Regions from separate parts of the Stenotrophomonas sp. STEN054 genome, predicted to be linked through region 2. Evidence: riboswitches for the same ligand, from Rfam matches in the RefSeq annotation. Region 2 holds a riboswitch; the other holds the start of a gene.
What was found. Region 2 has a riboswitch for cobalamin ahead of AC1VXD_RS05590 (epoxyqueuosine reductase QueH). Riboswitches for the same ligand answer to the same signal wherever they lie in the genome.

Region 1: it holds a riboswitch for cobalamin, as region 2 does, so the genes downstream of both, btuB (TonB-dependent vitamin B12 receptor) here and AC1VXD_RS05590 (epoxyqueuosine reductase QueH) in region 2, are expected to answer to the same signal.

Annotation. Positions count from the first base shown of each region.
Region 1 covers NZ_JBXFWG010000042.1:8,237-22,996, reverse strand. The annotation lists gene dinB (DNA polymerase IV) at 1-636, shown strand, start outside; gene AC1VXD_RS15310 (MBL fold metallo-hydrolase) at 903-1,817, opposite strand; gene AC1VXD_RS15305 (NAD(P)-dependent oxidoreductase) at 1,911-2,549, opposite strand; gene AC1VXD_RS15300 (LysR family transcriptional regulator) at 2,658-3,587, shown strand; gene gph (phosphoglycolate phosphatase) at 3,828-4,499, shown strand; gene btuB (TonB-dependent vitamin B12 receptor) at 4,570-6,417, opposite strand; cobalamin riboswitch at 6,537-6,759, opposite strand; gene AC1VXD_RS15285 (histidine phosphatase family protein) at 6,902-7,480, shown strand; gene AC1VXD_RS15280 (TfoX/Sxy family protein) at 7,538-7,900, opposite strand; gene AC1VXD_RS15275 (GAF domain-containing protein) at 7,897-8,379, opposite strand; gene bioD (dethiobiotin synthase) at 8,447-9,139, shown strand; gene AC1VXD_RS15265 (aminotransferase-like domain-containing protein) at 9,261-10,703, opposite strand; gene msrA (peptide-methionine (S)-S-oxide reductase MsrA) at 10,909-11,646, opposite strand; gene AC1VXD_RS15255 (cytochrome c biogenesis protein DipZ) at 11,662-13,428, opposite strand; gene msrB (peptide-methionine (R)-S-oxide reductase MsrB) at 13,431-14,006, opposite strand; gene AC1VXD_RS15245 (response regulator transcription factor) at 14,151-14,760, shown strand, end outside.
Region 2 covers NZ_JBXFWG010000009.1:84,409-99,168, reverse strand. The annotation lists gene AC1VXD_RS05645 (hypothetical protein) at 214-867, shown strand; gene AC1VXD_RS05640 (hypothetical protein) at 1,011-1,571, shown strand; gene AC1VXD_RS05635 (LysE family translocator) at 1,690-2,253, opposite strand; gene AC1VXD_RS05630 (acyl-CoA thioesterase) at 2,418-2,840, shown strand; gene AC1VXD_RS05625 (NAD-dependent protein deacetylase) at 2,884-3,690, shown strand; gene AC1VXD_RS05620 (NADH:flavin oxidoreductase/NADH oxidase) at 3,855-4,958, shown strand; gene AC1VXD_RS05615 (LysR family transcriptional regulator) at 4,962-5,873, opposite strand; gene AC1VXD_RS05610 (DUF2798 domain-containing protein) at 5,996-6,250, shown strand; gene purU (formyltetrahydrofolate deformylase) at 6,311-7,162, shown strand; gene AC1VXD_RS05600 (glutathione S-transferase family protein) at 7,247-8,218, shown strand; gene pncA (bifunctional nicotinamidase/pyrazinamidase) at 8,232-8,858, opposite strand; gene AC1VXD_RS05590 (epoxyqueuosine reductase QueH) at 8,915-9,586, opposite strand; cobalamin riboswitch at 9,745-9,938, opposite strand; gene AC1VXD_RS05585 (nicotinate phosphoribosyltransferase) at 10,042-11,451, opposite strand; gene AC1VXD_RS05580 (bifunctional nicotinamide-nucleotide adenylyltransferase/Nudix hydroxylase) at 11,517-12,566, opposite strand; gene AC1VXD_RS05575 (RpoH suppressor) at 12,776-14,650, shown strand; gene AC1VXD_RS05570 (hypothetical protein) at 14,694-14,760, shown strand, end outside.

The sequences.
Region 1 (14,760 bases), on a different contig from region 2:
GCCTCGGACTGGCGCAAGCCTGATGGCCAGTTCGTCATTCCGCCGCAGCGCGTGGATGCCTTCCTGCTGACCCTGCCGGTGAAGAGCGTGCCGGGCGTGGGCAAGGTGATGGAAGGCAAGCTGGCCGAGCGCGGCATTGTCACCTGTGGTGACCTGCGCAACTGGACGCTGCCGGACCTGGAAGAGAGCTTCGGCAGCTTCGGCCGCAGCCTGTACAACCGCGCCCGCGGCATCGACGAACGCCCGGTGGAACCGGATCAGCAGGTGCAGTCGATCTCGTCGGAGGACACCTTCGCCGAAGACCTGCTGCTGGAAGACCTGGGCGAGGCCATCGTGCAGCTGGCCGAGAAGACCTGGCACGCCACGCGCAAGACCGAACGCATCGGCCACACCGTGGTGCTGAAACTGAAGACCGCCCAGTTCCGCATCCTCACCCGCAGCTACACCCCCGACCGCCCACCGGAATCGCTGCAGGAACTGCGCGACATCGCCCTCTCCCTGCGTGCCCGCGTCGACCTGCCCGCCGACACCCGCTACCGCCTGGTCGGCGTCGGCCTCGGTGGATTCCGCGATAAGGAACTGGTCGTGCAGGGCGAACTGTTCGGGCACGGCCCGAATCATTCCACCTCCATCTGACCGACCCCGTGCCGACCAACGGTCGGCACCCACCAGAGCGGATCGCTGTTCCGACAGATCGTGGGAAACTGTCGAAGGCGGGGTGGGTCCGGTTGCGGGGGGGTGAGCGGCATGGATGCCGCGACCAAGCCCCCATGGACGGGTTCACGGCGTCCCCTGCCACCGGACCCACGCCGCCAACCCATAGATACCCAGCTGTTGCTCCGGCTGTTGCCGTTGCATTGAGCAGGTGCAGGGCGCAGCCCTGCAAAAACAAACCACCTGCCTCAAGGCCACTGCATCTCGCCCTTGGCCACCTTCGCACTCAACTCCAGCGACGCCACGCCTTCCAACCTGGGGTAACGCGCCCGCATCGCCTTCACCAGCGCCGCACTGTCCTCCGCCTTGCCCGTTTCCACGTCGAATGCACGGATGTAGTCCGCCGTGAAACGCAGCGCGCCCGCATCCAGCGCCGTACCGGGCGCATAATGGCCCGGCACCACCACCTTCGGCTTCAGCGCCTGCAGCTGCTGCAGCATCTGCAGCCAATCGGCATGCGACTGCGGCGTCTGCGTATCGGCCATCCACACATGCTCGCCGGCCACTACCGGAATGCCGCCCACGATCGCGCGCAGCGACGGCACCCACAGCACCGTGCGGTCCGGCGTCGGCCCATCCAGCCCGATCAGCGGCAGGCGCTGGCCTTCCAGCTGCAGCGCATCGCCCTCCAGCACCTGCGGCACGATGATGCGCGCGGGCACATCGGCACCCATCTTCGGGCCCCAGTAGGCCAGCTTGCCGGCCTGGGTCTGCTCGATATGGGCGACGGTCTGCGCGGTGGCGACGATGCGTGCCTGCGGGAAGGCATCCTGCAGCGTGGCCAGGCCGAAGTAGTAATCCGGATCGCCGTGGCTGATGTAGATCGTGGTCAGCTGCTTGCCGCTGGCGCGGATCTTTTCGACCAGTGCACGCGCATCGCGGGCCGCGAACTGTGCATCGACCAGTATTGCCTCGCGGCGGCCTTCAATCAGTACCGAGGACACCGAAAACATCGCCTGCGGGCCGGGATGGAAGGTCTGCAGGTGCAGTTGTGAGTGTTTCGCCGCCGTGGCGGCTGCCGGCGTGGCCGGTGCGGCCAGCAACGGCGCACTGGCGAAACCGGCGGCCAGCGCGAACGGAAGAAGCAGGGCAGCAGTACGCATCAACGATTCCTTGTGTAGAGCCGAGCCCATGCTCGGCTGCAGTGTTTGCCTCGAACCAAGCGCAGGCTCGGCTCTACCGGGGAAACGTATCGATCAATACGCCGCAGTGATGATCTGCTTCGGGTACTTGGCCGCTTCCAGCTCGGCCACGAACGCCGCACCGTAATCGGCGTAGCTGATGCGGCTGTGGCCGCTGGCATCGGCGAGGAAGGTCTTCGCCTGCACGCGGTACTGGCCACGCTCGTCGCCCGGGCCGATTTCCGCCGCCGGCGAGAAGAAGGTCCAGTCCAGGTCATCCACGGCCTGCAGGCGCTTCAGCGCTTCGCGCGCGGCCAGTGCGTACGGCTTGTAGGCGGCCGGGAAGTCCGGGGTGTCGACCAGCTGCACGCCCGGCGCGATCTCCAGGCTGCCGGCGCCACCGACCACCACTACGCGCGGCACCTTGGCCTGGCGCGCGGCGGCGACCAGCTGGTCGGCCACGGTGGCGATCTGGGCGATGTCATCACCCGGGCGCGGGCCGTAGGCGCTGGCCAGCACCTCGTGGCCGGCAATCACCGCAGCCAGGGCGTCGGTGTCGTCCAGCGCGGCGATGGCGAGCTGGGCACCGGCCAGTTCGGCCGGCAGGTCCTTTTCACTGCGGACCACGGCCGTGACCTGGTGGCCGTTGGCCAGCGCGTGGCGGGCGATCTGGCGCCCGATGTTGCCGGTGGCACCGACGAGGGCAATCTTCATGGCGGAACTCCTTGGGGCGGAATGGGGTGGGAACGTGGCCACTGTAGGCCGCTGCAGTTGCTCGAAAAACAGCGTATAACGCGCTTGTTTGTTGCATGGATCGAGCAGATGGACCGATTGACCGCCATGACCGTGTTCGTCGAAGTGGCCGAGCGCGGCAGCCTGACCGCCGCCGCCGAGGTGCTGGACATGTCCCGCGCGATGGTCAGCCGCTACCTGGCCGAGGTGGAGGACTGGCTGGGCGCGCGCCTGCTGCACCGGACCACGCGGCGGATCAGCCTGACCGGCGCCGGTGAAGCCGCGCTGGCGCGCTTCCGGCAGATGCTGGCCATCGGCGAGGAACTGCAGGGCGAACTGGCCAGCGACGATCCCGAGCCGCACGGCACCCTGCGCATTACCGCCAGCGTGTCGTTCGGGCAGAGCCATCTGGCCCGCGCTGTGGCTGCCTTCGTGCAGCGCCATCCGGCGGCGCGCATCGAGTTGCTGCTGGTCGACCGCATGGTCAACCTGGTGGAGGAGCGCGTGGACCTGGCCGTGCGCATCGCACGCCAGATCGACCCGGGCCTGATCGCGCGACGGCTGGCCACCTGCCGCTCGGTGCTGTGCGCCACGCCGGCTTACCTGCAGGCTCATGGCACGCCCAGCGCGCCGGAACAGCTGCCCGCGCACAACTGCCTCACCCATCACTATGTGGGCAAGAGCCTGTGGCAGCTGCACCGCGATGGCCGCTCGCTGTCGGTGGCGGTGGGCGGCAACATCAGCGCCAACGAAGCATCACTGCTGCTGGAAGCGGTGCGCGCCGGTGCCGGCATCGCCATGCTGCCGACCTACCAGGTGGCACCGCTGCTGCGTTCGGGCGAACTGGTGCAGCTGCTGCCGGCCTACGAACTGGACGAGCTGGGCATTCATGCCGTGTACGCATCGCGTCGACAGCAGCCCGCTGTCATGCGGCGGTTCCTGGATTTCCTTGCTGAGTGTTTTGCCAGCCCGGCCTTCCAGGATCTGGATTGGCGCCCAGCGACCAGGGAGGACACATGAACCATGGACAGGCACTGCTCGACCACAACCGCGCGGCGTGGGAATGGCAGGCGCGCGAGGTAAGCGATCGGTATCGCCCGGTCGATATGTGCCCGGGGTACGCCGCTTGTGTGTGGACCCGCAAGACCTGCCGACCGTCGAGCGCAAGGCCAGACTCCGCGCCCGCCGGTTCGGCTCAGGGGGAATCGGGAAAAGCGCGGGGCGTACAATGGACGGCCCACGTCGTACAGGTGCCGTCCTTTGTCGTATCCCTATCCGTTGGTTGTGTTTGATCTGGACGGCACGCTGGTGGACAGCGCGGCCGATATCGCCGAAGCGCTGAACCGCACGCTGGAAGACATCGGCCTGGCGCGCGTGCCTGAAGCCACCGTGCTGGGCTGGATCGGCGATGGCGTGCGGCGGCTGGTGGAGCAGGCCGTGCATGCCGCCGGTCGTGACATCGATCTGGCCGAAGTGATGCCGACCTTCATGGTGCATTACCGCGAGTGCCTGCTGCGCAGCCCGCGCCTGTTCGACGGCGTGCCCGAAGCGCTGGCCGTGCTGCGCACGCGTGGCGTGCCCCTGGCCATCTGCACCAACAAGCCGGCGGCGCTGGTGCCGCCGCTGCTGCAGCACCTGGGCATCGGCGATGCGTTTTCGCTGGTGCTGGGCGGTGATTCGCTGCCGCAGCGCAAGCCCAGTGGTGAACCGCTGCGGCATATCGCCGCGCACTTCGGGCTGGCAGTGGACGCCTGCCTGATGGTTGGTGATTCGCTCACCGACTACCGTGCCGCCGAAGACGCAGGCATGCCGATCGCACTGGTGCGCTACGGCTACCCGCGTGGCCTGGACCTGGAAACGGCACATGCCGTGGCGGTCATCGACGACCTGCGTGACCTGCCGGGGCTGGCATCAGGCATTCCGACGCCGTGATCCGTTCGCCGGGCATGGCCCGGCGCTACCAATCATGTAGATCGACGCCATGCATCGATGCCGAGGCCCGTTACTTCGGCTGGTAACGCACGCTCAGCTGGTATTCGCGGCCCGGCTGGTTGAACCACGCCACGGTCTCGTAGCTGCGGTCGAACAGGTTGGCCGCGCGCGCCAGCAGCGACCACGATGGCGTCAGCGCATATTCCGCGCGCAGGTCCAGCGTACCGTAGCCGCCCACCTTCACCGCGTTGCTTGCGTCGTCGTAACGCTTGCCCGCGCCCTGCACGGTCAGCCCGGCGCGGAAATCACCGAAGCGGCGGTCCACGTCCAGGCGCGCGGTCTGCTGCGCGCGGCGCGCCAGCCAGTTGTCGAACTGCGCGCTGCCAGCGGTGCGGTTGCGCGGGTCGGTGTAGCTGAGCTGGCCATTGATGTCGAAGCCGGCCAGCACTACGCCCGCGGTCAGTTCGGCCCCGCGGATACGCGCCTTCTCGACCTGCTGCATCATGAAGGTCGCCGCATCGTAGGTGATCAGGTCATCGATGCGCGTCTCGTACACGTCCATGCCCCAGTGCCAGCCCTGGCCGTGCTGCGACAGGCCGAGGTTGGCGCTCTTCGACTTCTCCGGATCCAGCGTCGGCACGCCGCTCCACGGGTCGTACAGGTCGCTGAAGGTCGGTGCCTTGAACGCGGTGCCGTAGCTGGCATTCACGCGCAGGCCGTGGCCGAGGTCCATCGCCCAGCCGAGGCTGCCGGTGGCGTGGTTGCCGAACTGCGCATTGTCATCGTTGCGCGCGCTCACCTGCAGCTGGTGGCGGCCGAAACGACCCTGGTACTGCACGAACACGCCGGTGTTTCGGCGGCTGTCGACCAGATAGCCCGCGCTGCTGCCATCGAGGTTGTCTTCGCTCCAGTCCACGCCGGTGCTCAGCAGCTGGCCCTCGGCCAGGCCGATGTCGGCCTGCAGCGATGCATTGTCGCGGTGGGTCTGCGCGCTGCCGAACACACCGAAGTCACCGTAGTTGTCCGATTCGTTGTCGCTGCGGCCGACGCTGGCGGTGAAGGCCAGGCGATCGGTCGGGGTGTAGCGCACCTTGCCGGACATCACCTGCTGCAGCGTTTCCGAATAGTTGTAGTAACCGTCGTAGTGGTTCTCGCCCTCGGCACGCAACGCGCTGCCTTCCACGCTCCACTGGTCGTTGAAGGTGTAGCCACCGCGCAGGCTCTTGGACAGGTTGCGGTAGCCATCGCGGTCGGGCTCATCGGCGAAGCAGCCGGCGAACAGCGTGGCCGAGCCACGGCAGGCGTTGATGCCGTCGGTGTGCTGGTAGGCGATGTCGGCGCCGAACCAGCCGTGCTCGCCGCTGCCACCGATGCCGCCGCTGGCCTCGCGCAGGCCATTGCTGCCACTGCCGAGCTGGAAGTGCGGGGCGAATTCGCCCTGGTTGCGACGGGTGAAGATCTGGATGACGCCACCGATGGCATCGGCGCCGTACAGGCTCGACTGCGGACCGCGCACGATTTCCACGCGTTCGATCTGTGCCAGCGGCAGGTCCTGGTACATCGCCAGGCCGAGGTCGGCGCTGTTGATGCGCACGCCATCGACCAGCACCACGGTGTGCGAGGAATTGGTACCGCGCAGGAACAGCGAGCTCTGCTTGCCGAGGCCACCGCTGTTGGTCAGGTTGATGCCGGCGCGACCTGCCAGCAGTTCCTGCAGCGAGGTGGCTTGGCTGGATTCGATCTGTGCGCGGTCGATCACCTGGGCCGGCGCGATGCTGTCCTGCAGGGCGATGGGGGTACGCGTGGCGGTGACCAGCACCTGGTCCAGCGCCGCGGTGTCTTCGTTGGCCTGCGCATGGGCCAGGGCGGGCAGGGCGGCCAGCACGGCCAGGAACAGCATTCGGGACTGCAGCTTCATCGGGGGACTCCAGGTGCCACGCACGCCCGCGTGGCGAAGGGGAGGAACCGCGAGCAAAGGCAGGCAGGCGCCGAAGCCGCGGCAGCGCCACGGTCATCCAGCGCCATGCCCACCGCATCGCGACCTGAGGCTTCCGGGCCGGTCTCCGGGCTTGCCGCCAGGTGGCGCGAGGCCACCGTCCAGGCGCCTTCCCATGCCGATGGCACAGTGGCGGTATTGCCTGGAACAGACGTGCTTACCGTTGCGGGGGCAGCGCCGGCCTGGCGTGTTGCCACGCGTCACCGGCTTCCCGTTTCAACCTGCCGGCCATGGCCGCAGGTCACCTGGAAGTGGGCGCAGTCTACGGCATCCCCGGGACCCCGTAGAGTCGAGCTTGCTCGACTGCCTTCGCTGTGCCCGTAGAATGTCCCCTCGATCCCGTGGTGCCGTTGCCGATGTCCCGCTGTTTTCTGCTGTTCCCGCGTTGCCTGCACAGGACGCACGCATGATCCTCGACCTGGTCCGCCATGCCGGCAACGGCCGCGATGAGTTCCTCGATGGCCGCAGCGATCCGCCGCAGCTGGCCCGCCTGCCGCAGGAACTGGTCGACGCCTATGCCGAGCAGGACTGGCAGCGGGTGATCAGTTCGCCGCGCCTGCGCTCGCTGCACACGGCGATGGCCCTGGCCACCCCGCGCGGGCTGGACGTGGAGGCGGACGAGGAGTGGGAAGAACTGGATTTCGGCGATTGGGACGGGCAGTCGTTGTTCGACCTGCCGGAGGACGCGCTGGCGGCCTTCCATGCCGATCCGCATGCGTTCCCGCCGCCCAACGGCGAGAGCTGGGGCCACTTCGAACGGCGCATCGCACGCGCGCTGGATCGCCTGCTGGACGATGAGGATCCGCTGCCGACCGTGGTGGTCAGCCATGGCGGCCCATTGCGCATGGTGCTGTCGCAGGTCTGCGGGCTGCCGCTGTCGCTGTGCTGGGCACTGCGCATCGACCACGGCACGCGCCTGCGGGTGTGGCTGGAACGCGGCGAAGTGGGCCTGGTCGGCGAGCTGCTGGAACTGCAGCAGCCGTAAGCCGCATCACCGTGGTAGTGCCGGCCGCTGGCCGGCCTTCCCCGCAACGCGGACGCCTCAATCCTCGTCGGCGCTCTCGGCGAAACTGTCTTCGCCGTCATCCCCGGTGTCGAAGCGCTGCTCATGCACCGGGCCCGATGCCGGGCCAGCCGCCTTCAGCGGATGCGCGGCGATGCGTGCCTCGTAATCCTGCACCAGCGCCTCGCGCTGGGCTTCGCCCAGCTCCTGCCAGTGGCAGTCCCGCAGCGCGCCTTCCAGCGAATAAAGCAGGTTCAGGCTCGGCTTGAAGCCGGCGCGCTTGACCTTGACGAAGGCCCCGACCGCGCCGAGCGCGGCCAGGTCCTCGCGGCTGCGCAGGCCGACCTGGCGCAGCCACGCCGCGCTCTTCGGGCCGATGTTGCGCAGCTTCGGTGCGCTCATCCCAGGGCCTCGACGAACACGCGGGCGATGGCTTCCAGACCGGCCTGGTCCTCGGCATCGAAGCGGTCCACCTTCGGGCTGTCGATGTCGAACACGCCGATCAGTTCATCACCGCGCAGCAGCGGCACCACCAGCTCCGAGCGCGAGGCCGAATCGCAGGCGATGTGGCCGGGGAAGGCGTCGACGTCTTCCACGCGCTGGGTGACGCGCTGGCTGGCGGCGGCACCGCACACGCCCTTGTCCAGCGGGATGCGCACGCAGGCCGGCAGGCCCTGGAACGGGCCGACCACCAGCTCCTTGCCGTCATAAAGGTAGAAGCCCACCCAGTTCAGGTCGGGCAGGGCGTGGTAGACCAGCGCGGAGAGGTTGGCCGCATTGGCGATGCGGTCGGACTCGGCGTAGACCAGGCCGCGGGCCTGTTCCAGCAGCTGGGCGTATTGTTCCGGCTTGCTGCCGGTGAGCGAGGCATTGGCGAACATGCCTGCAGTCTAGCAAGCGTACGGGACCAGCGATAATGCACGCTCTGTTGCATGCCTGGATCTGTTGATGCCCCTGCCCACCCTGATGCCGCCGGCCGTGTTCGTCACCGGGACCGATACCGAAATCGGCAAGACCGCCAGCAGCACCGCGCTGCTGCATGCGCTGCGCCGGCGCGGGCTGCGTGCGGTGGGCATGAAGCCGGTGGCCAGTGGCAGCCAGGACCTCGGCCAGGGCCTGCGCAACGAGGATGCTTTGGCGCTGCAGGCGGCCAGCTGGCCGGTGCCGGACTACGCCGACCTGAATCCCTATGCGCTGCGGCAGCCGCTGGCGCCGGAACTGGCCGCCGCCGAGGACGGCGTGCAGGTGCAGCTGGCGCCGATCGTGGCCGCGTTCGCGCGCCTGCGTGCGCAGGCCGACGTGGTGGTGGTCGAAGGCGTGGGCGGCTGGCTGGCGCCGATGTCGGCCACCTTGGACCAGCTGGATCTGGTGCGCGCGCTGCGCCTGCCGGTGCTGCTGGTGGTGGGCATGCGCCTGGGCTGCGTGAACCACGCACGGCTGACCGCGCAGTCGCTGCAGGCCAGCGGCGTGGAGTGCCTGGGCTGGATCGGCAACCACATCGATCCCACCATGCAGCGCCAGGACGAGAACATCGCCACGTTGCAGCAGCGCCTGCCGATACCGTGCTGGGGGAGGTTGCCGTACCTGCCGGGCGCGGATGGCCTGACCCTGGGCGCGCACCTGGGAGCGGAGCAGCGGTAGAGTCGACTGTCAGTCGACTATCGCGCGCAGCGCGGGGTCTGATCAGGAGCAGTCGACCAACGGTCGACTCTACCCGGCAACCGATACGAACGGCACCGCGATTGCCGGCCAGCGGCCGGCACTACCGTGCCGACAATTCCCGCGCGATCGCACCCAGCCGCTCCACCGCACTGATGAAGCGCGCATCCAGCGCCTGGCAGCACGACAGCCGCAGGCAATGCCGGTAGCGCGCACCGCGCGAATACACCTGGCCGGGCATGAACACGATGTCCTCCGCCAGCGCCCGCTCGAACAGTTCGCGGGTATCCACGCCCGGCAGTTCCAGCCACAGCAGGAAGCCACCCTGTGGCTCGGTGGCACGGGTGTCGGCGGGGAAGTGTTCGGCCACCAGCTGGCGCAGGCGCCCGACCTGTTCGCGGTACAGCCGGCGCATGCGGTGCAGGTGGTGCTCGTAGCTGCCGGCTTGCAGGTAAGCGGCCACCGCATCACCCAGCAGCTGTGGTTCACCGCCGGTCGACTGGAATTTGAGCAGGGCGATGCGCTCGGCGAAGCGGCCCCCATCGAGCCAGCCGATGCGGTAATCCGGCGCCAGCGTCTTGGAGAAGCCGCCGACCACCATCACCCAGCCATCGCGATCAAACGCCTTCAGCAGCGGCGCCGGTGGCTCGCAGAACTGCAGCTCGGCGTACACCGCATCCTCGATCAGCGGCAGCTGGCGTGCATTGATCAGCTCGGCCAGGCGCTGCTTGGCGGCCGTCGGCATGGTGCAGCCCAGCGGGTTGTGCACGGTGGGCATGACCACCAGCGCGGCCAGCGGCGTGTGCTCCAGCAGCGCTTCCAGCGCATCCACGTCCAGCCCGTGCTGCGGGTGGGTAGGCAGTTCGATGGCCTGCAGGCCGAGGTTGGCCAGCAGCGGGTACAGGTTGAAGTAGGACGGGGCCTCGATGCCCACGGCCGCGCCCGGTTCGGTCACCGCGCGCAGGGCCAGCTGCAGCGCTTCCATCGCGCCGTGGGTCAGCAGCAGGCGGTCGGCATGCGTATGCAGGCCCATCCGCGGGCCACGCCGTACGATCTGCGCCAGCAGGCGCGGCGAGCCATTCGGGCGCGCATAGGTTTCCACCGTCTGCTGGCCGTGGCGCAGCACCTGCGCGGTGTGCCGGGCCAGCTGGGCGCCGGGATAGAACTGCCGCCCACGCGGCCCGGCAAACGCCAGATCGATCACTCCAGGGCGTTGCTGTGCCTGGAGCACGCGCGCCATCAAGGCCTGCTGCAGCGGTGCGGTGGGCGCCGAGGGTGCATCGCGCAGCGAACGCTGCGGCACTGACAGGCGCGGCGCCACCTCGAAACCCGCCTTCGGCCGCGGCACCACCAGCCCTGCATCTTCCAGCTGCCGGTAGGCCGCGATGACGGTGTTCAGGCTGAGCTGGCGCTGCGCGGCCATCTGCCGCAGCGAGGGCAGGCGGCTGCCGACCGGCAGACGACCGCCGTGGATTGCCTCGGCCAGCTCATCGGACAGGCGCTGGTAGCGCGGCGGGGCCGGGGTGGTGCGCGGATCTGTATCCATTGGACTGGCCTGCATCTGGAGCTGTACCCAGGATGCCGCCGAGCCTAGCATGGTGCTGTCGGTGGGGCCTGATCGGGGCCTGGCCGATCCATTGCAAACGCACGGCCGCAAGGCCGTGCGTCTTTTTTTGTGTAGAGCCGAGCCCATACCCGGCTGCTTTCCCGGCAGGGCAGCCGAGCATGGGCTCGGCTCTACGAAAGCGCGGTCAGCGCATCGGTACCAGCGATGCCTGGCGCCGGTACAGCGCGGGGAACTGCTTGCCCAGCGCGGCCAGCTTCGGTGCGTCGTAGTAGCGGATGTAGGCCGCCTGCGGGTAGTTGTTCATGTAATTCTGATGGTAGCTCTCGGCCGGGTAGAAACGCTGGCCGCTGGCCACCTGGGTCACGATCGGGCCGCGGTAGCTGCCAGCCTTGCCCAGCTGGTCGATGTAGGCGCGGCTGGCAGCCAGCTGCCTGGCGTCATCGCTGAAGATCGCCGAGCGGTACTGGTTGCCGTGGTCGGGGCCCTGGTAGTTCAGCTGGGTGGGATCGTGCGCCACCGAGAAGAACACCTGCAGCAGCTGCCCATAGCTGACCTGGCGCGGATCGTAGTCGACCTTCACTGCTTCAGCGTGTCCGGTGCGGCCGCTGCTGACGCGCTCGTAGCGCGCATCGGCGGCACTGCCTCCGGCATAGCCGGCCACCGCATTGCTCACGCCTTTCACGTGCTGGAACACGCCCTGCACGCCCCAGAAGCAGCCACCGGCAAACACCACGCTGGCGTGGGTGGCGCCATCAGTGAAGGCGGCATCGCCGGTGGGTGCCGGCAGTGCCTGTACCTGCGCGCTGGCGGTAGCCGGCGCGGCCATCGCGCCGCGATCAACCAGCAGCACGCCGGCCACCAGTGCCGTGGCGACCAGCCCGGCAACACCTGTTGCAATGCCCTGTTCGAAGGAGAATTTCATCGTGCCCTCCTGTTCTCAGCCAAAGGTGAAGGCATAGGCCTGCACGCCCGCATCGAGGAACTCGATCTCGAAGCGGTGCGGGCCGACCGTGCCGCGCTGGCGCACCAGCTGGTACAGACGGTTCTCGTTGACCACGCCGGTGCCATCGGCGCCGACATCGCTGCCGGCATCGGTGGCCGGCAGCGGCTTGCCGTCCAGCCACACGCGGAAGCGCACCGGCGTGCCATCCTGCGTCGGTGCCAACACCAGGTGCAGGTCGCGGGCATGGAACTGGAAGGCGAGGCGGCCGCCGGCCTGCTGCAGCTGCGCGGCTTCATCGGTGACGGTCCAGCGGCCGGACAGGCCCCACTGGTTGAGCGCGAGGCTGGCCGGCAGCGTGTAGTCGAAGGCCACATCGTTGCGCTGCCCGCCGGGCGAGGCGAAGTGCTCGGCGCGTGCATGGCCCAGGTAGGTTTCCGGCGAGCGCAGGTTCCCCATGTCGGCCTGCGTGGCCACGCCCTGCAGGTCGGCGGCGGCCGGGTCGGCCGGCGGCGGCAGATCGGTCTGGCCGGCCTCGGTCAGCAGGCGGCGGATCACCTGTTCCGAATGCGCGTAATTGCCTTCACCGAACTGGTGGGCGCGGATGTTGCCCTGCGCATCGACGAAGTACTGCGCCGGCCAGTACTGGTTGTTGAATGCGCGCCAGATCGAATACTGGTTGTCCAGCGCCACCGGGTATTCCACCTTCAGCTGCTGCACGGCCTTCATCACGTTGCGCGGGTCGCGTTCGAAGGCGAACTCGGGCGTGTGCACGCCAACCACCACCAGGCCATGGTCGCGATAGCGCCGTTCCCATTCGTGGACGAAGGGCATCGCACGCAGGCAGTTGATGCAGGAATAGGTCCAGAAGTCGATCAGCACGACCTTGCCGCGCAGCTGTCCGGCCTTGAGCGGCGGACTGTTGAGCCAGCCGGTGGCACCGTCCAGAGAGGGCAGGGTGCCTTCCACCGGCAGCGGCGCGTCGGCACCGGCAGTCGCGCCGGCCATCATCATCGGTGGCGCCGCGGGCTGCGCACCGGGCACGGCATCGAGCAGACCCTGTTCGATGCGCGCGGTGCTCACCGTGGACAGGCGGGTCAGCAGGCCGGTATCCCAGCCCAGCCCGATCGCCACCACCGCCAGCAGCGCGGCAACGCCCAGCATCTTGCGCAGCACGTCGCCCAGGCCAAGGCGCGCCTGCAGGGCGTTGAACACGCGGCCGCCGATCCATACCGCCAGCGCGAGCGCGGTGGCCGCGCCCAATGCGTAGGCCAGCAGCAGCGCGCTGGTGCCGACGCTGGCGCCATGCAGGGCAGCGCCGGTCAGCACCAGACCGAGGATCGGGCCGGCGCACGGCGCCCACAGCAGGCCGGTGGCGATGCCGATCAGCAGCGAGGTCCCAGCACCGCCACGGCCGGCATCATCCGCAGCATCGGCGCGTGCACTCAGCCGTGCACCCACGCGCTGGAACGGCGCCAGCAGATGGTCTGCCAGGCGCGGCCACAGCAGCGCGAGGGCGAACACCGCCATCAGCACCAGGGCCAGCCAGCGGCCGATCTGGTTGGCCTGCGCCACCCATTGGCTGCCCACGGCGGCCAGGCTGGCGACCGCGGCGAAGGTCAGCGCCATGCCCAGCAGCAGCGGCAGCGTGCTGCGCACGAAGGAGCGGTTGGCCCGCGCGAACACGAAGGGCAGCACCGGCAGGATGCACGGGCTGAGCAGGGTCAATACACCGCCCAGGTAGGCCAGCAGCAACAGCAGCATCATCAGGCTCCAGAAACAGGGGAAGAACCGAGCGGCACGCGCCAGCCACCGTTGCTGTCCTGCTGTGCCGCGCCGGGCTGGAACAGCAGGGCGGCACCGTTCATGCAGTAGCGCAGGCCGGTGGGGCGCGGGCCATCGTTGAAGACATGGCCGAGGTGGCCGCCGCAGCGGCTGCAGTGCGCCTCCACCCGCAACATGCCGAAGGTGGTGTCGCGGTCCTCGCCGACGGCGCCATGCAGCGGTGCCCAGAAGCTGGGCCAGCCGGTGCCGCTTTCAAACTTGGTGGACGAGGAGAACAGTGGCTGCTGGCAGCCGGCGCAGGTGAAGGTGCCCTGCCGGTGTTCGCGGTCCAGCGGGCTGCTGCCGGCCCGTTCGGTGGCCTGCTGGCGCAGCACCGCGTACTGCGCCGGGGTCAGCAGCCGGCGCCATTCGGCGTCGGTGCGCATCAGCGGGAACTGTCGAGCCGGGCGGTTCTCGGCGGCGGCCGTGGCGGCGCGGCTGCACGCGCCCAGGCCGAGCACGCCAGCGGCGGTGGCAAGGCCACCAAGGCCCAGCAGGTGGCGGCGGGTGAGGGGCATGGCGGACTCCTGCAAGGGGCGACGGGGCCATGCTGCGCCTGCCCGGGTCAACGAATCCTCACGCAGGATTCAATTTTTCGTGAGGTATCGGTGGCCGTCCCGCGCCACAATGCGGGCAGCCTCCCCACTGGCCCCGAGCTGCCGATGTCCGCCAAACGCGTCCTGATCGTCGAAGACGATGCCCACATCGCCGACCTGCTGCGCATGCACCTGGCCGACGAGGGCTACGACGTCGCCCACGCCGCCACCGGCGATGCCGGCCTGCGCCTGCTGGAGCAGGACGGCCCGTGGGACGCGCTGGTGCTGGACGTGATGCTTCCCGGTGTGGACGGCCTGCAGATCTGCCAGCGCGCCCGTGCGATGGCGCGCTACGTGCCGATCATCATCATCAGCGCACGTGGCAGCGAGACCCAGCGCATCGTCGGCCTGGAACTGGGCGCGGACGACTACCTGGCCAAGCCCTTCTCGATGCCCGAGCTGGTGGCCCGCGTGCGCGCGCTGCTGCGCCGCGCCGAAGCCATGGCACAGAACGCGCGCATCGATGCCGGTGCGGTCGAGGTCGGTGGCCTGCAGCTGGACCCGGTGGCGCGCACCGCCTCGGTCGATGGCAGCGCATTGGAACTGACCCCGCGTGAGTTCGACCTGCTGCTGTTCTTCGCCCGCCACCCCGACCAGGTGTTCGCACGGATGGAACTGCTCAACCAGGTCTGGGGCTACCAGCACGATGGTTACGAGCATACGGTGAACACCCACA
Region 2 (14,760 bases):
TACAAATTCGTGTCTTGGCGGACGCGCAATTGTAGGTCCAAGTGAAATCACTGGTAAAGCCCATTTTTCTTAACGGGCATCCAGATGTGAAGCGGTCATTGACATGGAAGCAACCGCAGAAGTGGTTCAGCCGCTCCACATCCGCATCTAGCTCGCATGTGCGTCATGCACTTCGAGCTAGTTCGACCTTTGCTTTCGAGGACGTACCTCACAATGAGCGCCATCCTGAAATCCGTAGAGTCATTCCCGCGACTCTCTGTCCGAAGTCTCGCCAGCTTTACGCGGCTTCGTGGTGTTGAACAGCAGAAGCTGCTTCACGGCCAGAAATTCCCTCGCCAAGCACCTCAGGTTTTCATGCAACCCTACTACGGCCCGCCACTTAAGGGCATCAAGTCGTTCTTGGAGACCGGTACTACCGCTTTGGTGGACGCACGTGCCGAGTTCCAGCGAATGAAGCAGGCATCAAGGCGGCTCCACTGCAACAGGGTCCTTGAGTCTTTTGTAAGGTCTGATCACGCTCATCGCGGGCTCATTCCAGTCTCCATCCCCCGCTACTACGCCAGCATGCGTAGCCTTGAGCTCCGCCTCTCGCCAGACCTGGTTGCGATGGACGGTAGTACTCGGAAGTTCATCTATTTCAATTGCAAGGAAGCTGAAGCAGACTCGGCAGCCGTTCGATTGACCCTTGAATTCGCTCATTGGCTGTTGAGCGAAAATGGGCTGCACATTGAGCCTGAGCAGATCGAGTACATCGACCTTTTCACCGGTGTTCTCCACACCGGTCGCAAAGTGCGAAAGGGCACCATGCGCGAGCTTGAGGAACACGCCAAGCTGATTGAACTGATTTGGCCAGGCCTAGAGCCCTAACAGGTGTTGTCGTAAGCGCCCCGACTTCGGTCGGGGCTCTTCGTTTCTGCGACTGGATTGCTGTCCTCAGGCTACTTGCAAAGACCAAGGATTGGTTCACGCAAATTGACGCAATCTGCGGATTCAGACGATGGCGACGAGCTATGTCGTCGTTCGCCTCAGTTCAAAACTTTGTCGCAAAACCCTCTGGAATCATGCGGATTCCGCTGCCCATCATGGCGCGTTGCTGGCGCACCAGCAGCCGGGACTGCAATCCCGCAGAAGAACCGATGGTAGGCTCGCCAACCGTCGCCGGCATTGCCCGGTGGCGGTTGGTGGACCGTCGCACGCCTATGGCGGGCGATGCGTTGGAGGGCGAACGCCCACCGGTTTCTCATCGGTTTTTCCGGGATTGCAGCCACGCATCGTCCGCCACCCTCACCGGTGGCCTGATCCGTAATGGAGGCACCACCATGAGTACCGATCCGACGAACGCGCACGAACTCAACCATCTGCTGCTGCGCTTGCGCCGCCTGATGCAGGGCATCGAAGGCACCGCTCTGCTGCTCTGCGACCACCAGCTTGCCCAGGCGACTGGCAGCACCTCGCCGCTGCAGGGCAAGCAGCCGGCCGAAGCCATCCACGCCATGCTGTGCCTGGCCATCAACGGCCGCCGCTGCGCGGAAACGATGGAGCGGCTGGTCGCCGGACCGACCGTGCACTGAAGGTAGCGCCCGGGGCCCCCCCCCCGGGGGAGAAACACCCCCCGCCCCCCCCCCCCGGGCGGGCCCCCCCCCCCGGGGGCGCGCCCGCGGGGGGGCGCCCCCCCCGCTACCAGCGGTTTTACCGCCGTCCTTCCACCGCCATCCGCACGGCCAGCCCGGCCAGCACCGTGCCCATCAACCAGCGTTGCGCGGCCTGCCAGCTTGGTCGCGCGGCCAGGAATGCCGCAATGCTGCCGGCCATCAGCACGATCATCGTGTTCACCGCTAGGCTGACCGAGATCTGCGTGAAGCCCAGCACCAGCGATTGCGCCAGCACGCTGCCGTGGCCGTCCGGGTGCAGGAACTGCGGCAGCAGGGACAGGTACATCACCGCGATCTTCGGATTCAGCAGGTTGGTGAGGAAACCCATCGCGAACAACCGGCGCGGGCTGTCGACGGGCAGCGCATGCACCGCGAACGGCGAGCGGGCGCCGGGCTTCATCGCCTGCCAGGCCAGATACAACAGGTACAGCGCGCCGCCGATGCGCAGCGCGTCGTAGGCGAAGGGCACGGTCATCAGCAGGGCGGTGATGCCCAGCGCCGCGCACAGCATGTAGAAGACGAAGCCCAGCGCCACGCCGCCCAGCGACACCAGCCCGGCGCGGCGGCCCTGGCAGATCGAGCGCGAGACCAGGTAGACCATGTTCGGCCCGGCGTGAGCACCATGCCCAGCGACAGCAGGGCGAAGGCCAGCAGGTCGGTGGCGGCGGGCATGGTGACGTTCCGTGCAGTGGGCGTGGCGCAGTCTAGCGCCGCCTGCACTGGGCCTGGCTTAACATTGCCGCACCCCACACCGATGGCCCCGCCATGACCCCCATCCCCGAAACCGTGCCGCCCATCGAAGTGCGCATGGCCGAAATCGTCTTCCCCAACCACACCAACCACATGGGCACCCTGTTCGGTGGCCAGGCGCTGGCGTGGATGGACAAGGCCGCCTTCCTGGCCGCCGCCCGCTATTCGCGCCGCACCGTGGTGACCGCGCGCAGCGACCAGGTCGATTTCAAGCTGCCCATCCGCATCGGCCAGATGGTGGAAACCGTGGGCCGCATCGTCGAAGTGGGCCGCAGCTCGATGAAGGTTGAGGTGGAGCTGATTGCCGAAGACCTGCACAGCGGCGAGCGCAAGCTGTGCACCCGCGGCCACTTCGTGATGATCGCGCTGGGTGATGATGGCCAGCCGACCGCCGTGCCGCGCCTGCCGGGCGCCCCGGTGGCCGACCCGGCCAGCTGACCACGCGCTTGCAGGGGCGTCCGCGCGCCCCCATTTGGCTGCCATGACCCCGCCGCTGACCGACTTCATCGACCGCGCCCAACGCCTGTTCGTGCTGACCGGCGCCGGCTGCAGTACCGCCTCGGGCATCCCCGATTACCGCGATACCGACGGCCAGTGGAAACGCACGCCGCCGGTGACCTACCAGGCTTTCATGGGCGAGGTGGCCACCCGCCAGCGCTACTGGGGGCGCAGCCTGCTGGGCTGGCCACGCTTCGGCCTGGCCCTGCCCAACGGCACCCACCAGGCGCTGGCCGCGTTGGAAGCCCGCGGCACACTGCAGGTGCTGCTGACCCAGAACGTGGACGGCCTGCACCAGCGCGCCGGCAGCCGGAACGTGATCGACCTGCATGGGCGGCTGGATCGGGTGCGCTGCATGGGCTGCGAACGCCGCAGCGGGCGCGGGGATTTCCAGCAGCGCCTGCTGGATGCCAACCCGGGCTGGGACACGCTGGAAGCGGGCATCGCCCCGGACGGCGACGCCGACCTGGAAGCCGACTTCTCCGCCTTCGTGGTGCCGGATTGCCCGTACTGCGGCGGCCTGCTGAAGCCGGATGTGGTGTTCTTCGGCGAAAACGTGCCGCGCGAGCGCGTGGCGGCCGTGCACGAGCACCTGCAGCAGGCCGATGCCGTATTGGTGGTGGGCTCCTCGCTGATGGTTTATTCCGGCTTCCGCTTCGTGCAGGCTGCCGCGAAGGCCGGGTTGCCGGTGGCGGCGCTGAACCGCGGCCGCACCCGCGCCGACGACCTGCTCCAGTTCAAGGATGAACGGGACTGCGCCGAGGCGTTGGCGGGTTTCGTGATCCGGTAGCGCCGGGCCATGCCTGGCGAGCGCGCAGCGCGGCGGCCGTTGTTCGCCGGGCATGGCCCGCCGCTACCGGTGACAGGCCGCGCGAAACAGCGATCCATCCAGAAGGTTGATCCGCAGCCCGTGCAGCGGTGCAATACGCACCCCCTACGCATGTCCTTACCGTCTTGAGCCAACTGTTCTCGCCGATGTCCCTCGGCCCCCTGACCCTGCCCAACCGCATCGTGATCGCGCCGATGTGCCAGTACTCCGCCGAAGAGGGCCGCGCCAGCGACTGGCACGCCATGCACCTGGGCAACCTGGCGCAGTCCGGCGCCGGCCTGCTGATCCTGGAAGCCACCGCGGTCGAGCCGCGGGGGCGCATCAGCTGGGCCGACCTGGGCCTGTGGGATGACGAGACCGAGGCCGCCCTGGCCCAGGTGCTGTCCAGCGTCCGCCGCTGGTCGTCGATGCCGCTGGGCATCCAGCTGGCCCACGCCGGCCGCAAGGCCTCCACCGCCCGCCCGTGGGACGGCGGCCGCCAGCTGCCGGCCGACGATGCCAACGGCTGGGCCACCGTGGCCCCGTCGCCGGTACCGTTCCACGCCACCGACCCGGCCCCCGAGGCGCTGGATGAAGCCGGCATCGCCGAGGTCATCGCCGCCTTCGCCGCCAGCGCAGTGCGCGCCGAACGCCTGGGCTTCGAGCTGATCGAGATCCACGCCGCGCACGGCTACCTGCTGCACCAGTTCCTGTCGCCGCTCAGCAACCGCCGCACCGACGGTTACGGTGGCTCGCTGCCGAACCGCCTGCGCCTGCTGGTGGAAGTGTTCGATGCAGTGCGCGCCGCGGTGTCGGACAAGGTGTCGGTGGGTGTTCGCATTTCCGCCACCGACTGGGTCGACGGCGGCTGGGACCTGGTGCAGAGCGAAGCGCTGGCGCAGATCCTCGACGCGCGCGGCTGCAACTTCCTGCACGTGTCCAGCGGCGGCCTCGACGAGCGCCAGAAGATCAGCGTCGGCCCGGGTTACCAGGTGCCGTTCGCGGCGGCCATCAAGGCCAGGAAGCTGCGCATGCCGGTCATCGCGGTGGGCCTGATCACCGAGCCGGAACAGGCCGAATCGATCCTGCGCCACAACCAGGCCGATGCCATCGCCCTGGCCCGCGGCATCCTGTACGACCCGCGCTGGCCGTGGCACGCCGCTGCCGCGCTGGGCGACAGCGTGGTGCCGTCGCCGCAGTACCTGCGCTGCGAGCCGCGCGAAGCGCGCAACGTGTTCCGCGCGCGCTGAGCCTCAGACCTGCCAGGCCGGCGCGATGCCGGCCTGCAGGTGCTCGAACAGCGCGCGGATCTTCGCGGTGAAATCGCGGCGGTCGCTCACGCAGAAGAACACCTCCATCGGCTCGGGCTGCCAGTCGCTGGCCGGGCCGAACACCGCCTGCAGGCGGCCATCGCGCAGATAGGGCTCGGCCACGAACGCAGCCAGCCGGGTGATCCCCGCGCCTGCAGCGGCCAGTTCGGCCAGTGCGTCGATGTCATCGCAGACCATGCTCGGCGGCAGCGCCGCATCCACCCGCTGGCCGTCCTTCAGCAGGCCCCAGCGCAGCGGCCGGCCATCGGTGGGGAAGCGGTGCAGCAGCCCGCGATGGCCGTTCAGTGCGGTCGGATCGGCCGGCGCGCCGTACGCCTCCAGGTAGGCCGGCGATGCGCAGAAGACGAACGGGATGCGCGCCAGCGGCCGCGCTACCAACCCGTCTTCCAGCTGCGCGCCGATGCGGATGCTGGCATCCACCGCTTCCGGCCCATGCTGCACGGCGCGATCGCTCAGCCGCAGTTCCAGCTGCAGCTGCGGGTAGCGCTGCTGCAGGCTGGGCAGCAGCGGTGCCAGCACGTGGCGGCCGAACGCGCTGCTGCTGGCGATGCGCAGCGGCCCGGACGGTTCGATATCGCCGGCGGTGACCATCGCCTGCGCGCGCGCCAGGTCGGCCTCGATGTGCCGCACCTGCGCCAGGTACACGGCACCGGCTTCGCTGAGTGCGAGCTGCCGCGTGCTCCGGTTGAGCAGGCGCACGCCCAGGTGGGCTTCCAGCCGGTTGATGTTCTGGCCCACGGCGGTGGCGCTGATGCCAAGGTGGCGGGCCGCGGCGGCAATGCTGCCGGTCTCTGCGGTGCGGGTGAAGCTGCGGATGAGCTGCAACAGGTTCATGACCGGCCAGCTTGCCATGCGGGAGGACAAGTATCGCTTGGGTCTGTACCAAGCGCGACAGGGCTGTGCGCGGGCCGCCGCACCGCTAGCCTGCCGGCCCACTTCATTCGATGCGATGTGCCATGGCCCCACCCCGATCGCCCCGCTGGAAGCTGCACGCCCGCAGCACGCCGTTTGTCTTCGCGTTCTTCATGGCCGGCCTGATGGCGCTGCTGATGTGCCTGGTCATCACCGCTGCCAATGCCGGACTGGGCAGCGACTACCTGGCCCGGGTGCTGGCCGCCTACCAGATGGCCATGCCGGTGGCATTCTGCGGGGTGCTGCTGGTACGCCCGCTGGTGGTGCGTCTGGTCGCGTTGACGGTGCATCCGCACTGAAGATCGGTTGCATCTGACAGCATTGTGCATCGCGGCAGGATGCTGCCCTACACTCGGGCGATGCGCCCCGATTCCATTCTTACCCTGTCCTGCCCCGACCGCACCGGCATCGTCTACCGCGTATCCGGGCTGTTGTTCGACCACGGCTGCAACATCCTCGACGCCCAGCAGTTCGGCGATGAGGAGAGCGGCCGCTTCTTCCTGCGCGTACATTTCGACCGCGACGCCAGCCTGCCGCTGGACACCGTGCATGCGGCGATGGGCGCGCTGGCCGCCGACTTCGGCATGGACTGGCAGCTGCACGACGGTCGCCGCCGCGCGCGCCTGCTGGTGCTGGTCAGCAAGCAGGGCCATTGCCTGAACGACCTGCTGTTCCGCGCCCATAGCGGCCAACTGAAAGTGGACATCGCCGCGGTGGCGTCCAACCACGCTGATTTTGCGCCGCTGGCCGCGTCCTACCAGGTGCCGTTCCACCACCTGCCGGTCAACGCGGACACGCGCGCCGTTCAGGAGCAGCAGATCATCGACCTGGTCGAACGCGAGCGCATCGACCTGGTGGTGCTGGCGCGTTACATGCAGATCCTCTCACCCACGCTGTGCCGTGCCCTGGCCGGTCGCGCGATCAACATCCACCACAGCTTCCTGCCCAGCTTCAAGGGCGCGCAGCCGTACCACCAGGCGCACGCGCGCGGGGTCAAGATCATCGGCGCCACCGCGCACTACGTGACCGAGGATCTGGACGAAGGCCCGATCATCGAACAGGACGTGGCCCGCGTGGACCACGCGATGGCGCCGCGCGAACTTGTGCGGCTGGGCAGCGATACCGAATCACAGGTGCTGGCGCGTGCCGTGCGCCGGCACGTGGAGCACCGCATCCTGCTCAACGGGCATCGCACGGTAGTGTTCCGCTGAGGGGGCCCGCCTCCACGCAGTTCTCACCGGACGTTGCGGCTGCACGCGCTACGGTATCGGTTCTGCAGCAGAGGGAGTATCGGTATGGGCCAACTCGTTGATGGCGTCTGGCAGGTCGGCACCGCAGGGGCCGCCAGCGAGGATGGGCAGTTCCACCGCGAGCAATCCACGTTCCGCCACTGGCTGACAGCTGATGGCGGGCCCGGTCCGCAGGGCCAGCCAGGCCATGCGGCCGCTTCCGGGCGCTACCGCCTGTATGTCAGCCTGGCCTGCCCCTGGGCCCACCGTGCCCTGATCATGCGCGCGCTCAAGGGTCTGGAATCATTGCTGCCCGTATCGGTGGTGCACTGGTACATGGGTGACCAGGGCTGGACGTTTCAGCCGGGACGCGGCGTGATACCCGACCCGGAACTGCAGGCCGGGTACCTGCATCGGCTGTACACCGCCGCGAAGCCGGGCATGACCGGCAAGGTGACCGTGCCGGTGCTGTGGGACCGCGAGCAGCGCGGCATCGTCAGCAACGAATCGGCCGATATCCTGCGCATGTTCAACGAAGCGTTCGACGGTCACGGCGCGCTGCCCGGCGATTACTACCCCAAAGCCCTGCGTGCGGACATCGATGCGATCAACGCGCGCGTCTATGAAACGGTCAACAATGGCGTCTACAAGGCAGGCTTCGCCAGCACCCAGCAGGCCTACGACGAGGCCGTGGGGCCGTTGTTCGAAACGTTGGACATGCTGGATGCGCAGCTTCAGCAGTCGCCGTGGCTGGTGGGTGGTCGAATGACCGAGGCCGATATCCGCCTGTTCACTACGCTGGTGAGGTTCGATGCGGTCTACCACGGCCATTTCAAATGCAATGTGCGGCAGATCGCCAGCTACCCCGGTCTGAACGGGCTGCTGCAGCGGATGCTGGCGATGCCTGCGGTCGCGCGCACGGTGGATGCCCACCACATCACCCACCACTACTACCAGAGCCATCGCCAGTTGAACCCGACCGGCATCGTCGCGCGGGGCCCGGCATGGATGAGGGACCTGCCCCCCGCACAGCTGTGAAGGCGGCGATGGATCAAAGGATCGCAATTCCCGCCTTGCCCAGCGCCTCACGCACCATCGTGTCGTTGGCTTCGGTCACCGGCCGGGTCAGGTCCCACAGGAACTTCACCCGGAAGCCGGATTTCACTGCGTCCTGCGCGCTCCACAGCACGCAGTAATCGCGCGCCAGGCCGCACACATGCACTTCGCGGATGCGGCGCTCGTGCAGCCAGCCGGCCAGACCGGTCGGCGGGCGTTCGCCCTCCGGGCCATGGTTCTCGCGGAACGCGCTGTACGAATCCACCTGCTGGCGGGTGCCCTTGCGCAGGATCAGGTCGGCCACGGTCCAGTCCACGCCCGGGTGCAGCGCGGCGCCGTCGCTGCCCTGCACGCAGTGGTCCGGCCACAGGGTCTGCGGCTGCGCGTGCAGCAGGATGTTCTCGAACGGGCGCGTGCCCGGGTGCTGGCTGGCGAAGGAGGCGTGGTCGGCCGGGTGCCAGTCCTGGGTGGCCACCACCGTGCGGTAGCGGCGCTGCGCCAGCAGCTCGGCGATCGGCGCCACCAGCGCATCACCCTGGTCACAGGCCAGCGCGCCACCGGGCATGAAGTCCGGCTGCAGGTCGATCACCAGCAGGGCGACATCGGCGGGCAGGGCGGTCATGGCAGGGTCCAGCACAGCTGAGGGGGCGACCAGCGTGGCCGCCTCCCGCGCACACGTCAATCGCCTTGCGGCGTTTCAGCCTCCTGCCCGTAGTACAGCAGGCCGATCTTGATGCGCTCGCGGCCAGTTTCGCGGCGGTGGCGGTTGGCATCGCGCAGCGAGTACACGCAGCCGCAGTATTCCTGCTGGTAGAACTGTTCGCGCTTGCTGATCTCCACCATGCGGCTGGCACCGCCGCCCTTGCGCCAGTTGTATTCCCAGTACTGCAGGCCTTCGTAGCGCGACGCCGCGCGCACGCCGCAATCGTTGATCTGCGCCATGTTCTTCCAGCGCGAAATGCCCAGCGACGAACTGATGGTGTCATAGCCGTGCTCATGCGCGTACAGCGCAGTGCGCTCGAAACGCATGTCGAAGCACATCGTGCAGCGGATGCCGCGCTCGGGCTCGTCTTCCATGCCGCGCGCACGGCTGAACCAGTTGTCGGTGTCGTAGTCGCAGTCGATGAAGGGGATGCCGTGCTGCTCGGCGAAGCGGATGTTCTCCTGCTTGCGCAGCTCGTATTCCTTCACCGGGTGGATGTTGGGGTTGTAGAAGAAGATCGCGTAGTCGATCCCGGAGGCGGTGATCGCCTCCATCACTTCGCCCGAGCAGGGCGCACAGCACGAATGCAGCAGCAGGCGCTTGCCGTCGGCGGGCAGGGACAGGGCGGGGCGTTGGAACTCGGTCATCGTCGGGTGCATCTGGGCGTGGGCAACGGGTCTGGCCGGAAACCGTGAACAGGACGCGCGCGGCCACGCCGCCTGCACGCGCAGGACGACATTGGCCCCGGCAACCTCCCCGCGGAGATTCCAGGTCGAGTCAGGGGACGGTCGTGTCCCCCGGCCGGGGCCGGTATTCGGGCTGATGGACCCGGGCCGCAGCCCACCTACTACCTGCCGCTTCCCAGGCGCGAGCCCAGTGCTGTTGGCAGGATTCGTTTCCATTCACCGCTGCGGGGCAGCTCCGGAATGGGCGCGCGAGGCGCCTTCACCGGATTCCCGTTCAAATCCCTGTCGTCGTCGCGACGACAGCAGGGATACCTTCGGCGTGCCCACGGTGGACGCGTTGCTGCTGCCGGTCAAGGGGCACCGGGGTCGGATCCCGCTGCCACGCAGCGGGCTCTGACCCCGGGCGGGACGTACCTTCAACGCCCCGCCGCGGCCCGCGCGCGGATCTCATCCAGCCGCTGGTCGTACAGCAACCGCCCGTTCTCCCACACGGTCACCATCGCATCCTCGAAGCCCGTCGGCAGGGTGTCGTCACCGCTGGCCGGCAGCGCCACCGTATGCAGGCTGCCATCGTCCGAGCGGCGCAGCAGGCGCATGCGGCCGCGCTTGCTGGTCTTGCCGGCATCGGTGATCGGGTCCTTGTAGACATCGATCCAGGTACCATCCACCCGCGCGGCCGAGCACTTCAGCGCGAACTTCTGCGTATCGCGGTCCAGCCGCTGCAGCAGTGCACCGCCCATGCCGAAGGCCACGTTGTCGGCGGCGTAGCCGTCAGCGGTGACGCGCTGCAGGATGGCGCGGATCGTGTCCGGGTCGATGCCATCGCCCTGGATCACCCGCACGTGGTTGAGCACGCGGTAGCCCTTGCCGTTGATCGTGTGGCCAAACGCCTCATCCAGGCGGCGCAGGCTTTCGGCCACCACCTCCACCGGGTCACCCGAATCGGGGCGGATGACCAGGGTCGCGCCCGAGGCGATCACTTCATCGCGCAGGGTGGTGCCCCAGTGCTCGCTGATGGCGCGGTAGATGTCATAGCTGTCCGACACCACCGCGACGATGGCACCGGGCTTGCCGAACTGGCGCAGCATGTTGCGGTACGCATCCACTTCGCGCTCGCGGCCCCAGCTGGTGATGGTGCTGTGCTCGGCGGCGGGAATCGAATAGCCGGCCATCGGCGCGTGGTAGTGCGCGCGGGCCAGGCACAGCGCCGAGACAGTGTCGGTGCCGAGGAAGTTGACCAGATGCGCGGCACCGCCCAGCGCGGCCGACTGCAGGCTCGACACACCGCGCGCGCCGAAGTCGTGCAGCTTGAACGGCAGCTGCTCCTGCGGGTCGTCGCTGGTCTGCTGCAGGAAACCGGCGATGGTCTGCCGCGCATGCCAGCTGATGGTGGCCACGGTGACCGGGTACCACACACGCAGCAGCAGGGTTTCCAGGTACGAGGGCACCCAGAACGCGGCCGGGTCGGTCGATTCGATGGTCATCAGCGCCTGGTGCGTGGGCACCACGCTGCCCTCGGGCACGGCGCGGATGCGTACCGGCAGGTGGCCACCGAGGCGGTCGACGATATCGCGCCAGCCGGCTTCATTGAACGGCTCGCCATGCGCGGCGAACACCGCAGCGGCGTCGTCGATATCGGCGTGGGTGACCGGCCGTGCCAGCGCGTCCTTGAGGATCGCCTGCAGGCCGAAGAACACCGTGCGGTCATGCAGGCCGCCGCGCGATTCCACGTAGAAGAACGTGGCATCGGTACCCGGTGGGTACTGCAGCCAGTGGCTGGCCTTGTAGCTGTCGGTGTCGAGGAGAAGATTATCGAGGTAATGCATGACGGAAGCTCCTTCGCGTCGAGTGACACCGGCGGTCTATCCGCCGGTGGGGAAAGCCGGTCGGGTCAGCCCCGGCCTAGGAAATACTCCAGGATGTGCAGGTGGTCTTCGAACAGCTGCGGGCCCATCTCCAGGGCTTCGCTCACCGGAATCCAGCGCGCCTTGTCGGCGTCGTCGCCGCCGCGCACCGCCGGCAGTTCACCGGCCGGGAAGTCGAAGTGGAAACCGTGGGTGATGGTGCGGCCGCGCTGGCTGCGGTCGGGGTGGTCGAACACCTGCTGGCTCTTCAGCGAGCCCTTCAGCACCGGCAGCGGAATCTTCAGCCGGGTCTCTTCGCGCAGTTCGCGCAGGCAGCTGTCGAGCAGGCTCTGTTCCTGGCCGACGAAACCGCCGGGCAGCGCCCACAGGCCCTTGCCGGGTTCCGAACGGCGGCGCACCAGCAGCACGTGGCCCGAATGCACCACCACCGCATCGGTGGTGACGAAGGTGGGCGCGTAGGGCGCGTCCTTCCAGGCGGCCTTGTACTGTTCGATGAAGCGGTACTCGGCCACCAGCTGGCCATAGGCCGGTGCGCTTTTGCGGAAGGCTTCGAGCATGTCGTACACCGGCGCCGGCACGTTGCCACGCAGCATCAGCAGCGCACCGTGGAAGTCCACGTCGCCGGCCTCGAACAGGTAGCGGCGCAGCTCGGTGGCCGACAGGGTGGCAGTGTGCTGCACGTCCACCAGCGGCCACTGCGGAAATTCGCGCAGGTAGTAGCTGGAGGCGTCCTTGTCCATGCCGATCAGGCCGACCTTGGCATCGGCGGCGGCGCCATCATTGCGCAGGGCTTCGGCCACCTGGCGCTGTACGTTGGCGATCCACTGGGCCTCGTTGTAGAGGTGGTCGCGCAGCGGGCGGATCAGCAGGCGTTCGGTGTTGCCATCGAGGGCGGCCTGGATCATCACGGCGCGTTCGGCCACGGTCCAGGGATTGCGCAGGCTGCGGGGGGTATCGGCAGAGCCGACCAGGAAGATCAGCTTGCGGGCCCGGCTCAGGGCCAGGCGGGCAACGGCGGCGTGGCCGTTGTGGAAGGGCTCGAAACGCCCGATGAAGACGAGATAGTCGAATTCCATGAGAATCCCTCATGTCGTTGTGGTAGCCGCGGGTCTGTCCCTTGGCTTGCTGTCGATGCTACGCCGATGGTCGTCAGGGTCAAGTGCACCGGTAGATCCACGCCATGCGTGGATGCGTGGCCGGGTTCTCAAGTTGTGAGAAACCCCCGCGTCATACTCCATCCGTAGCGTCGGGTGGCATCTCAGGCACAGTCAGCGGGGGCAGGGTAGTGGCACACAAGTACTGCGATCTGGTCATGAAGGGCGGCATCACCAGCGGCATCGTGTACCCCAATGCTGTACTGGCGCTGGCCCGCGACTATCGGTTCAAGAGCATTGGCGGCACCTCGGCCGGCGCCATTGCCGCAGCGGTGGCGGCAGCGGCGGCCTATGGCGATCGCCGCCAGCAGACCGGCGAGCACCTGGCCGGCGACGCCGGCTATGGCGGCCTGTCGGCGGTGTCGGCGCAGTTGTCGCGGCGCGGCTTCATCTACAGCCTGTTCCAGCCGGCGCGCGGTGCACGGGCGGCCTACCGGCTGCTGGTCGCGCTGACCGGTGGTTACGGCTGGCCGCGCAAGCTGCTGTGCCTGGCGGTGGCCGTGTTCGAGATCGCCCCGCTGGAAGTGCTGGTGTCGCTGGCGCTGCTGCTCGGCCTGGGCTGGTGGGGCGGCGGTTGGAGCGGTGTGGCGGCCACCCTGCTGCCGTCGCTGTTGTGCGCCTATGGTGCCGGCGTGGCCGGTGCCGCGCTGCGGGTGGCGCGGGTGGCGCGGCGCAACCTGCTGGGCCTGTGCAGCGGCCTGGGCCGCGATGCACGCAAGCCGGCACTGACCGAATGGCTGCACCAGAGCCTGCAGGAGCTGTCCGGCAAGCCGCTGGACGCACCGCTCACCTTTGCCGATCTGCACGATGCACCGCGTTATGCCGGCGAGCCGGAGAGTCCGCATGCCATCAGCCTGCAGATGATCACCACCTGCGTCTCGCACAACGAACCGCGCACGCTGCCGCTGGGCGGTGCGCAGTTCTGGTTCCTGCGCGAAGAGTTCGAGCAGCTGTTCCCGGCCAGCGTGGTGCAGTGGCTGGTCGACCACGCCGGTGCGCCGGTGGAGGTGGAAGGGCGGCAGTACTACCACCTGCCACAGGGCCCGCAGTTGCCGGTGCTGGTGGCCACCCGCATGAGCCTGAGTTTCCCGCTGCTGATCAGCGCGGTGCCGCTGCATGAACCCGCGCGCCGCGAGCGCCGCTGCGAGCCGTCGCCGGCCGCGGCCGATGCCGAACACAACGTGGCCGACAGCATGGAAGGACTGACCAGTGCCGGCCAGTCCTGCGGCCCGGTCATCACTGCGTTCCGCATCTGCTGGTTCTCCGATGGTGGCATCAGCAGCAACTTCCCCATCCACCTGTTCGATGCGGCGATGCCACGCTGGCCGACCTTCGCGATCAATTTGGTCTACCCGCAGCACGTCGAGGATGTCAGCCACGGCACCACGGGCCAGCAGGCACTGGAGCGTGCGGTGGTGCTGCCCACCGAGAACCGTCATGGTTGGCAGAGGCATTACCAGTCCATCGCCACGCCGCTGGCCGCGGCCGAGCTGGGTCGCTTCCTGTTCGCGGTGGTGGCGACCATGCAGAACTGGCGCGACCTGCTGCAGGCGCGTGCACCGGGCTACCGCGACCGCATCGTGCATGTGAGCCTGCAGGGCGACGAAGGCGGCATGAACCTGGACATGCCGCAGGAGGTGCTGAGCCGCATCGCCGACAAGGGCAGCCTGGCAGGCGCACGCTTCTGCGCGTTCTCGTTCGAGAACCACTACTGGATCCGCTGGCGCAACCTCGCTTCGGCCTACCAGCGCTACACGCTGGAAGTGGCGCGCACCGACGACCCGGCGCAGCAGGTTCTGGCATACCGCGCGGCGTATTCCATCGTCGCCCGCGGCGAACCCGTGCCGCCGTCGTACAAGCTGGGCTCGGAAGACAAGCGTCGTGGGTCGCAGCAGCTGTGGGCGCAGATGGTGGAGCAGGGCCGCACCTGGGAAGACCTGGGCCCGGACCTGACCGACGGCGCACCACGGCCGTTGCCGCAGATGAAGGTGACGCCGATCTACTGACCGCGATGGATACAATCGCGGCCCCCATTGCAAGGAGCGCCCCATGTCCGCCCGTCAGCAACTGCTGGATCTGCTTGCACGCCTCGACGCCCGTGATCCGGAGCACCTGC